Regions from separate parts of the Phytohabitans sp. LJ34 genome, predicted to be linked through region 1. Evidence: predicted binding sites of a transcription regulator. Region 1 holds the regulator's gene; the other holds the start of a gene.
The links. The regulator HrcA, encoded in region 1, represses chaperone genes, less so after heat shock. The targets are predictions, from matches to a motif close to GGTTNGCACNCTCNNNNNGAGNGTGCNAACC.

Region 1 (4,410 bases):
AAGCCCGCAGTTCGCCCTCACCACCGATCCAGCAACAGACAATGTGGACAAACCGTCTCCCCCAGAAGGAGTAACCACAACCAACCGCGAAGGGTGAGGCCGTGGGAGCAAGGGTGCGGAGCCGGCTACCAGCGGCCGAGGCGGGCGGAGAGCACGGCGAGGGCGGCCACGCCGGCGGTGGACGTGCGGAGCACCGCGTCGCCCAGGCGGACCGGCCTTGCGTCCGCTGCCTCGAAGGTCGCCAGCTCCTCCGGCGCTATGCCGCCCTCCGGGCCCACCACCAGCGCGATCTCGCCGGTGGGTGGGAGGTCGACCGTGGTCAGGCGGTCCTTGGCCTCCTCGTGGAGCACCAGCGTGGCGCGGGCCGCCGCCTCGCGGGTGGTGGACGCCGGCGCGACGAGTGGAAGCCAGGGGCGGCGGGCCTGCTTGGCGGCCTCGCGGGCCGTGGTCACCCAGCGGTCGCGGGCGCGGTCGCCGCGGTCGCCGCGCCACTGGACCACCGAGCGGGAGGCCGCCCAGGGCACGATCTCGTCTACGCCGGCCTCGGTCATCGCTTGCACGGCCAGCTCGCCGCGCTCGCCCTTGGCGATGCCCTGGATCACCACGAGCCGGGGGTCGGGTGCTTTCACGTACCCGGTGCTGACGATCCGCAGATCGAGGGTGCCGCGGCCGGCGGCGGTGACCACCGCGGTGGCCGTGCCGCCCCGCCCGTCGGCCAGCAGCAGCTCCTCACCGACCCGCAGCCGCTGGACGGTGGCCGCGTGGTGTCCCTCCGGACCGTCGAGGACGTGGGTCGACCCGGTGGGCAGCGCATCGACCAGAAAGAGCGGGAGGCTCACGCCGCCCCCTTCGACCGCTCGCTCACCGCCGCGGGCGAGCTCCGCTCACTCACGCGTGGCCGTTGAAGGCGTCCCGCATCCGGGAGAAGAAGCCGCCCTGCTTGGTGAGCTCGGCGACCTCCTCGCCGCGGGTCTTGGCGAACTCGCGCAGGATGCGCTCCTGCTCCGGGTCGAGCTTGGTGGGCGTGCGTACGTCGAGGTGGACGAAGAGGTCACCCCGGCCGGTGCCGCGCAGGTGGGGCACGCCGCGGGCGCGCAGCCGCAACGTCGCGCCGGGCTGGGTGCCGGCCTTGACATCGAGCTGCTCCTCGCTGTCGAGCGTCTTGATGGTCAGGCGGGTGCCGAGCGCCGCCGCGGTCATCGGGACGGTGACGCGGCAGTGCAGGTCGTCGCCCTTGCGGGAGTACACGTCGTGCGGGCGCTCGTGGATCTCGACGTAGAGGTCGCCGGCCGTGCCGCCGCCGGGGCCGACCTCGCCCTGCTGGGCCAGGCGAATGCGCATGCCGTCTTCGACGCCGGCCGGGATCTTCACGGTCAGCGAGCGGCGGGTGCGGACCCGGCCGTCACCGCCGCAGGTGGCGCAGGGGTGCGGGATCACGGTGCCGTAGCCCTGGCAGACGGTGCACGGCCGGGACGAGACGACCTGGCCGAGGAACGTGCGCTGCACCGACTGCACCTCGCCGCGCCCGCCGCAGGCCTCGCACGTGGCCAGGTGGGTGCCGGCGGCGGTGCCGGCGCCGGAGCACGTGGTGCAGAGCACGGCGGTGTCCACCGTGATCGGCGCCTCCACCCCGAACGCGGTCTCGGTCAGCTCGAGCTCCAGCCGCAGGATCGCGTCGGCACCCGGCCGGGTGCGCGAACGCGGACCGCGCGCCCCGGCAGCCGTGCCGAAGAACGCGTCCATGATGTCCTGGAATCCGACGAATGGCCCCGCGCCGGGACCACCACCCGGCCCACCGCCACCAGGGGCGAGAGGGTCGCCGCCGAGGTCGACGATCTGCCGCTTTTGGTCGTCTGAAAGCACCTCGTACGCGGCGTTGATGTCCTTGAACTTCTCGTGCGCATCCGGATCCGGGTTGACGTCCGGATGGTACTGGCGGGCCAGCTTCCGGTAGGCGCGCTTGATCTCGTCGTCGGATGCGTCTCGGCTCACGCCGAGAATCCCGTAGTAGTCCTTGGCCACTGCGTTCCGTGTCCTCATGCTCTCGCGCTGTCCCGGGCTAGTTGTTTCCCAACAGGTCGCCTACGTAGCGTGCCACGGCGCGCACGGTGGCGATGGTGCCGGGGTAGTCCATCCTCGTCGGCCCGAGGACGCCGAGACCACCCACGATTGTCGCGCCTGGACCGTAGCCCGTGCTGACAACCGAGGTGGACCGGAGATTGTCGATCTCGTTTTCGTCGCCGATGCGGATCAGGAGGGTGTCCGCGTCGACCTCGCCGAGGAGCTTGAGCAGGATGACCTCCTCCTCGAGCGCCTCGAGGATCGGGCGCAGGGAGCCCTGGAAGTCGAGCAGGCCGCCGCGGGTCAGATTGGCCCGGCCGGCCAGCGCGATCCGCTCGTCGTGCCGCTCGACGAGCGTCTCCAGCAAGACCGTGGCGAGGGTGGCCATGGTGTTTCGGGCATCCGGCGCGACCTCCTCGACCAGCGCCTGGACCAGCGGCGGCGCGTCCGACAGCCGCTTGCCCACGAGCTTTTCGTTTAACAGGCGGCGGAGGTCGGTGACGGCGTCGACGGGCACGGGCGCAGGCAGCTCGACGAGCCGCTGCTCCACCCGACCGGTGTCGGCGATCATCACGAGCATGACCCTCGTCGTGGAGATCGGCACCAGCTCCAGGTGGCGCACCGAGGAGCGGGACAGGCTTGGGTACTGCACCACGGCGACCTGGCGGGTGAGCTGGGCGAGCAGGCGCACCGTGCGGTGCACCACGTCGTCGAGGTCGAGCGCCCCGGCCAGAAACCGCTCGATCGCCCGCCGCTCGGCGGGGCTCAGCGGCTTGACCCGGGAGAGCCGGTCGACGAAGAGCCGGTAGCCACGGTCGGTCGGCACGCGGCCGGCGCTGGTGTGCGGCTGCCGGATGTAGCCCTCCTCTTCGAGAACGGCCATGTCGTTTCGCACTGTCGCGGGCGAGACGCCCAACTGGTGTCGCTCCACAAGAGCCTTGCTGCCGACCGGCTCCTGGGTGGCGACGTAATCCTCGACGATCGCTCGGAGCACGTCGAGCTTGCGGTCATCGAGACTCACTGTCACCCCCTGCCGCACCAGATGAAGAGACTGGCACTCGACTGTAGCGAGTGCCAGTCTACGTCGCACCCCCACACGACCGCGATGATCTCTTTGGGCACAATGTCCGCAACTGGTAAGTGTGTTGTGTGGCGTCGGTTGATCCGTGCCCCTACCGTGACCTTCATGACAGAACCACCTCGCCCTCCCGGAGGGGACGAGCCTGGCGCCACGCCGCCGGAGCCGACCTCTCCGCCGACACCCCCAGCGTCCTACTCGATGCCGGGCGAGGCACCCTCTCCCGGTTACTCACCCCCACCGAGTGACGCTCCACCGCCACCCCCGCCGCCCACGAGCGGGGCCGGCTACCCACCGCCCGGAGCGGGTTACCAGCCACCGCCCGGCTACCCGCCGCAGGGTCCGCCCGGCGGCTACTACGCGGCCGGCCCGGCGCCGGCGGGATACGCCAACAACGACGAGAAGACGTGGGCACTCGTCGCCCACTTCGGCGGCGCGGCCGGCGCGTTCATCGGCGGCGGCACGCTGGGCTGGGTTGGCCCGCTGGTGTCACTGCTGGCCAAGGGCAGCCAGTCGCCGACCGTGCGCGCGCACGCGGTCGCGGCGCTCAACTTCCAGCTGCTGTGGTCGATCATCACGGTGATCTGCTGGATCCTGGTCTGCGCGCTGATCGGCTTCATCCTCGCGCCGGTCGCGATGATCATCGCGATCGTCTTCGGCATCATCGGCGGCGTGAAGGCCAACGACGGCCAGCTGTACAACTACCCGATGAGCATCTCGATCATCAAGTGACAGCGCGAGACCCCGGTGATCCACTCGGTCACCGGGGTCTCGCAGCATCAAAGATCCAACCCAATACTCGATATCTGAGCTACCGCGATGTCCGTCGTGGTCCAGACCGTCGCTCCCGCGGCCTCACCCGTCCGCTGTTGGTTGAAGCGTCGCTTTCGCGACGCCCGAAAGGGCTTGAACCGCGGACCTGGCAGCGGGGGTTGGGGATTTCGGCTCGCCCCGCGAGCCGCCGACCTCCGCGGTCTCCGGCGGGAGCGGCGGTCCGCAGGTGGCGCGGATCCGGGCAAGTCTGCTTCTGGGTCTCGGGTCCTAGGGCAGGAGGTCGCGGACGACGGCGTCGGCGAGTAGGCGGCCACGCAGGGTCAGCACCGCCCGCCCGTCGCGTGTCTCCAGCAGGCCATCCGCCGCCGCCCTCGCGGCCGCCTCGCGGCCCGGACCGTCGAGCACGGAAAGCGGCAGGCCGGACGCGAGCCGCAGGCGCAGCATCACGTCTTCCACGTGCCGGTCGCCGGCCGACAGCACCTCCCGCGCGTAACCCG
Region 2 (4,410 bases), on a different contig from region 1:
GTGCCCGTTCGTGGATCATGTCCGACTCGATCATCAGCCACTTTAACCCCGGTATCGGGGCAAAAAGGGCGAATCGCTCAGCTGCCGATGGCGGCGAGTGTCGCGGCGGTGAGGCGCACCAGGTCGCGCGGCGACAGCTCTACCTGGAGTCCTCGACGACCTGCCGATACGTAGATCGTGTCGTGATCGGCGGCGGTCGCGTCGACGACGGTCGGCAGGCGCTTGCGCTGCCCGAGCGGGCTGATCCCGCCGCGCACGTACCCGGTGGTCCGCTCGGCCAACGCCCGGTCGGCCAGCACCGCCCGCTTGCCGCCGGCGGCCGCTGCGAGCGCCTTGAGGTCAAGGTCGCCGGTGACCGGCACGACCGCCACGGTCAGGGCGCCGTCGACCTCGGTGACCAAGGTCTTGAAGACCCGCTCCGCCGGCACCCCCAGCACGGCCGCGACCTCGGCGCCGTAGTTGGGCGAGTCGGGCGACACCGAGTACGGATGCGTGGTGTGGGCGACCTTCTGCTTCGTGAGGAGCGACGTCGCCGGGGTGCCTTGGCCTGCCACGACTGCGAAGACTACCGCCGCTCCTCGACAGCGCCCGCGATCTGCCGCACGGTCCGGTCCGGATGGCGCAGCACGTCGTCCGCGGTGAACCGCAGGACCCGCCAGCCCACGGCGCGTAGCTGCGGAGGCACATGCGGTGGCCCGCCATGGCCAAGGATGCTGCCCCCTTGCTCAGCGGTACCACAAGTACGTTATGGCGGCGCTATGAGGTACTCGTGGTACCGCTGAGCGTGGAGCAGATCAGGGCGGTGGGTGCGCCGGCCACCCGGGTCAGCACGAGCGTGGCCGCCGCCGGGCCGGACAGGCGCAAGTCGCGGCGGAGTCGCTCCGGCTCCAGCGCCGAGCCGCGCTTCATGATTTCCAGGCGGCCGACGCCCCGCTCACGAAGGAGTGCCCTCAGTCGCTTCAGCGAAAAGGGCAGCACCTCTTCGACCGCGAAGCGGCGGGCGTACGGAGTCGCGACCGCCGAGTCCGCGTAGACGTAGGCGATTTCCGGGTCGGCCAGATGACCGCCCACCGTGGCGGCGAACTCCGCGACGAGGTGCGCCCGGACCACCGCGCCGTCGGGGTCGTAGAGGTAAGGCCGCACGCCGCCCACCGGCGCCCTCGCCAGGCCAGAGCCGGTCAGCTCCGCCGCGCCGGCCAACTCTGCGGGGCGGGGCAGCTCCGCGGCGCCCAGCAGCGCCGCGCGGCGGGGCACCTCCGCGAGCGGGCCGCACCAGAAGGCGGCCTCCACCACCTCGCCCCGCACGCTCACCCACTCCGCCTCCGCGCCCCGAGGTATCAGGGCGTGGTCTATCCCGGGCGCGAGCTTGAGCACGGTGCGCGGGACCCGCTCGGGGAGGGAGGTGACGAAGTCCCACGGCGGCGAGTAGGCCTTCGGATCGAAGACCCGCCGCCCGTCCCGCCGCCGGGCCGGGTCGCAGAAGACCGCGTCCACATCGGACAGGTCGGCCGCGGTGGCGTCACCGTGTCTCACGCGGATCCCGTCGAGCCCCAGGACTTCCGCGTTGGCGGCGGCTATCGCCGCGGTGCTCGGGTCGGCTTCCAGCGCGTACACGACGATGCCGGCACGGGCGGCGGCGATCGCGTCCGCGCCGATGCCGCAGCCCAGGTCGGCGAGTGTGCGCACCCCGGCGGCGCGCAACCGCGCGGCGCGGCGCTCGGCCACCGCGGACCGCGTCGCCTGCTCCAACCCCGCGCGCGTGAAGAACATGCGGCCAGCGTCGACACCGAACTTGGCCACCGCGCGCCGCCGCAGCTCGGCCTGCGTGAGCGCGGCGGCGGCCAGGTCGGCGGGCACGCCGGCACCACGGAGCGCGGCCGCCGCGGCCAGCGGGTCACCGCCGGCCAGCTCGGCCGCCGCCGCGAGGGCTTTCACCCCTTCCGGGGTACGCAGCGCGGCGAGCTGGTCGGGATGCACCGCCCGATTGTCGGCCCCGCCCGGCCGCCGGTCGTCAGCGGGCCGTGCTCGCCGGATCAGTGTGCGGTGGGCTCGACCACGCAGTCGGGGCCGGGGAAGACCAGGCTTTCGTGGCCGTCTGGGAAGCGGACGAGGTAGGGCGGATGGCCGTCGGCCCCGCGGACCTCGACGATCTCGGCGATCCGATCGCGGGCGCCGACCGTATTGCTGTGCACGTGCAAGCGGTCACCAACTGTGGCCTGCATGTCATCGCCTCCGCGCGAATGGGCTGCGGGGTACTCCCTCTGACGATCCCGCAAAACCTTCCGGCGCGCCATCGGTTCGGGGCACGCTGGCACTCTCCTTGACGGAGTGCTAGCGGCCGGCATAACCTGCGGGTTAGCACTCTCAAACCGAGGGTGCTAGCTCTCGGGCACGCCGGCACCCGCGACGACGGCATCGCCCGGTGGCATGAGGCAGCAGTATGACCGCCGTCCGGAGCGATCCGGGTGGCTACCAGACCAGTACCCCAGGAGGGTATGCCCGTGACTACCGCGACCAAGGTTGCGATCAAGCCGCTCGAGGACCGGATTCTGGTCCAGGCAAATGAGGCTGAGACCACCACGGCGTCGGGCATCGTGATTCCCGACACCGCCAAGGAGAAGCCGCAGGAGGGCACCGTCCTCGCTGTCGGCCCCGGCCGCGTCGACGACAAGGGCAACCGGATCCCGGTTGACGTGAAGGTCGGCGACACGGTCATCTACTCGAAGTACGGTGGCACCGAGGTCAAGTACGCCGGTGAGGAGTACCTGGTGCTCTCCGCCCGCGACGTCCTCGCCGTCATCGAGAAGTGACTGACTGAACGCTGATACGCCCCGGGCCGGAACCACGGTCCGGGGCGTACTGCCTGAAGGGACTTACATGGCGAAGATCCTGAGTTTCTCGGATGACGCCCGGCACCAGCTCGAGCACGGCGTCAACGCGCTGGCGGACGCGGTCAAGGTCACTCTCGGTCCGCGCGGGCGCAACGTCGTGCTGGACAAGAAGTTCGGCGCCCCGACGATCACAAACGACGGCGTGACGATCGCCAAGGAGATCGAGCTCGCCAACCCCTACGAAAACCTCGGCGCGCAGCTGGTCAAGGAGGTGGCGACCAAGACCAACGACGTCGCCGGCGACGGCACCACCACCGCCACCGTGCTCGCCCAGGCCATGGTGCGCGAGGGCCTGCGCAACGTTGCCGCCGGCGCCAACCCGGCCGGCCTCAAGCGGGGCATCGACGCCGCGGCCGAGGCCGTGTCGAAGGCGCTGCTGGAGAAGGCGGTCGAGGTCGCCGACAAGAAGTCGATCGCGCACGTCGCCACGATCTCGGCCCAGGACGCCACCATCGGTGACCTGATCGCCGAGGCGATGGAGAAGGTCGGCCGCGACGGCGTCATCACCGTCGAGGAAGGCTCCACCCTCGCGACCGAGCTCGAGGTCACCGAGGGCCTCCAGTTCGACAAGGGCTTCGTGTCACCGCACTTCGTGACCGACCCGGACGCGCAGGAGGCGGTGCTCGAAGACGCCTACGTGCTGATCACCACGCAGAAGATCTCCGCGGTCGAGGAGCTGCTGCCGCTGCTGGAGAAGGTGCTCCAGGCCAGCAAGCCGCTCCTGATCATCGCGGAAGACGTCGAGGGGCAGGCGCTGGCCACGCTGGTGGTCAACGCGATCCGCAAGACGTTCAAGGTCTGCGCGGTCAAGGCGCCCGGCTTCGGCGACCGCCGCAAGGCGATGCTCCAGGACATGGCCATCCTCACCGGCGGTGAGGTGGTCGCGCCCGAGCTCGGCTACAAGCTCGACTCGGTCGGCCTGGAGGTGCTCGGCTCGGCCCGGCGCATCGTCGTCGACAAGGACAACACCACGATCATCGAGGGCGGCGGCAACGACGTCGAGGTCGCCGACCGGGTCTCGCAGATCCGCAAGGAGATCGAGGCCTCGGACTCCGACTGGGACCGGGAGAAGCTCGCCGAGCGGCTGGCCAAGCTCTCCGGCGGCATCGCGGTGATCAAGGCCGGCGGCGCGACCGAGGTCGAGCTCAAGGAGCGCAAGCACCGCATCGAGGACGCCATCTCGGCGACCAAGGCCGCGGTCGAGGAGGGCACCGTGCCGGGCGGCGGCGCCGCGCTGGTGCAGGTGGCCGCGACCCTCGACGGCGGGCTGGGCCACACCGGCGACGAGGCGACCGGCGTGTCGATCGTCCGCAAGGCGCTCGACGAGCCGCTGCGCTGGATCGCGCAGAACGCCGGCCACGACGGCTACGTCGTGGTGAACAAGGTGCGCGCCAACGACTGGGGCTTCGGCCTCGACGCGGCCATCGGCGACTACGTCGACCTGGCCGGATCCGGCATCATCGACCCGGTCAAGGTGACCCGCAACGCGGTCACCAACGCGGCGTCGATCGCCGGTCTC

Region 2: groES (co-chaperone GroES) is a predicted target of HrcA. The motif match lies at 2,354-2,384, and genes of this name have one in related genera.

Annotation. Positions count from the first base shown of each region.
Region 1 is NZ_JBQHDG010000015.1:48,907-53,316, reverse strand. Features, by position in the region: gene ACTMTJ_RS25675 (16S rRNA (uracil(1498)-N(3))-methyltransferase) at 126-839, opposite strand; gene dnaJ (molecular chaperone DnaJ) at 889-2,022, opposite strand; gene hrcA (heat-inducible transcriptional repressor HrcA) at 2,060-3,082, opposite strand; gene ACTMTJ_RS25660 (DUF4870 domain-containing protein) at 3,248-3,871, shown strand; gene hemW (radical SAM family heme chaperone HemW) at 4,181-4,410, opposite strand, start outside.
Region 2 is NZ_JBQHDG010000001.1:329,623-334,032, forward strand. Features, by position in the region: gene ybaK (Cys-tRNA(Pro) deacylase) at 78-554, opposite strand; gene ACTMTJ_RS01620 (hypothetical protein) at 566-664, opposite strand; gene ACTMTJ_RS01625 (THUMP-like domain-containing protein) at 757-1,977, opposite strand; gene ACTMTJ_RS01630 (DUF1918 domain-containing protein) at 2,034-2,222, opposite strand; gene groES (co-chaperone GroES) at 2,496-2,810, shown strand; gene groL (chaperonin GroEL) at 2,878-4,410, shown strand, end outside.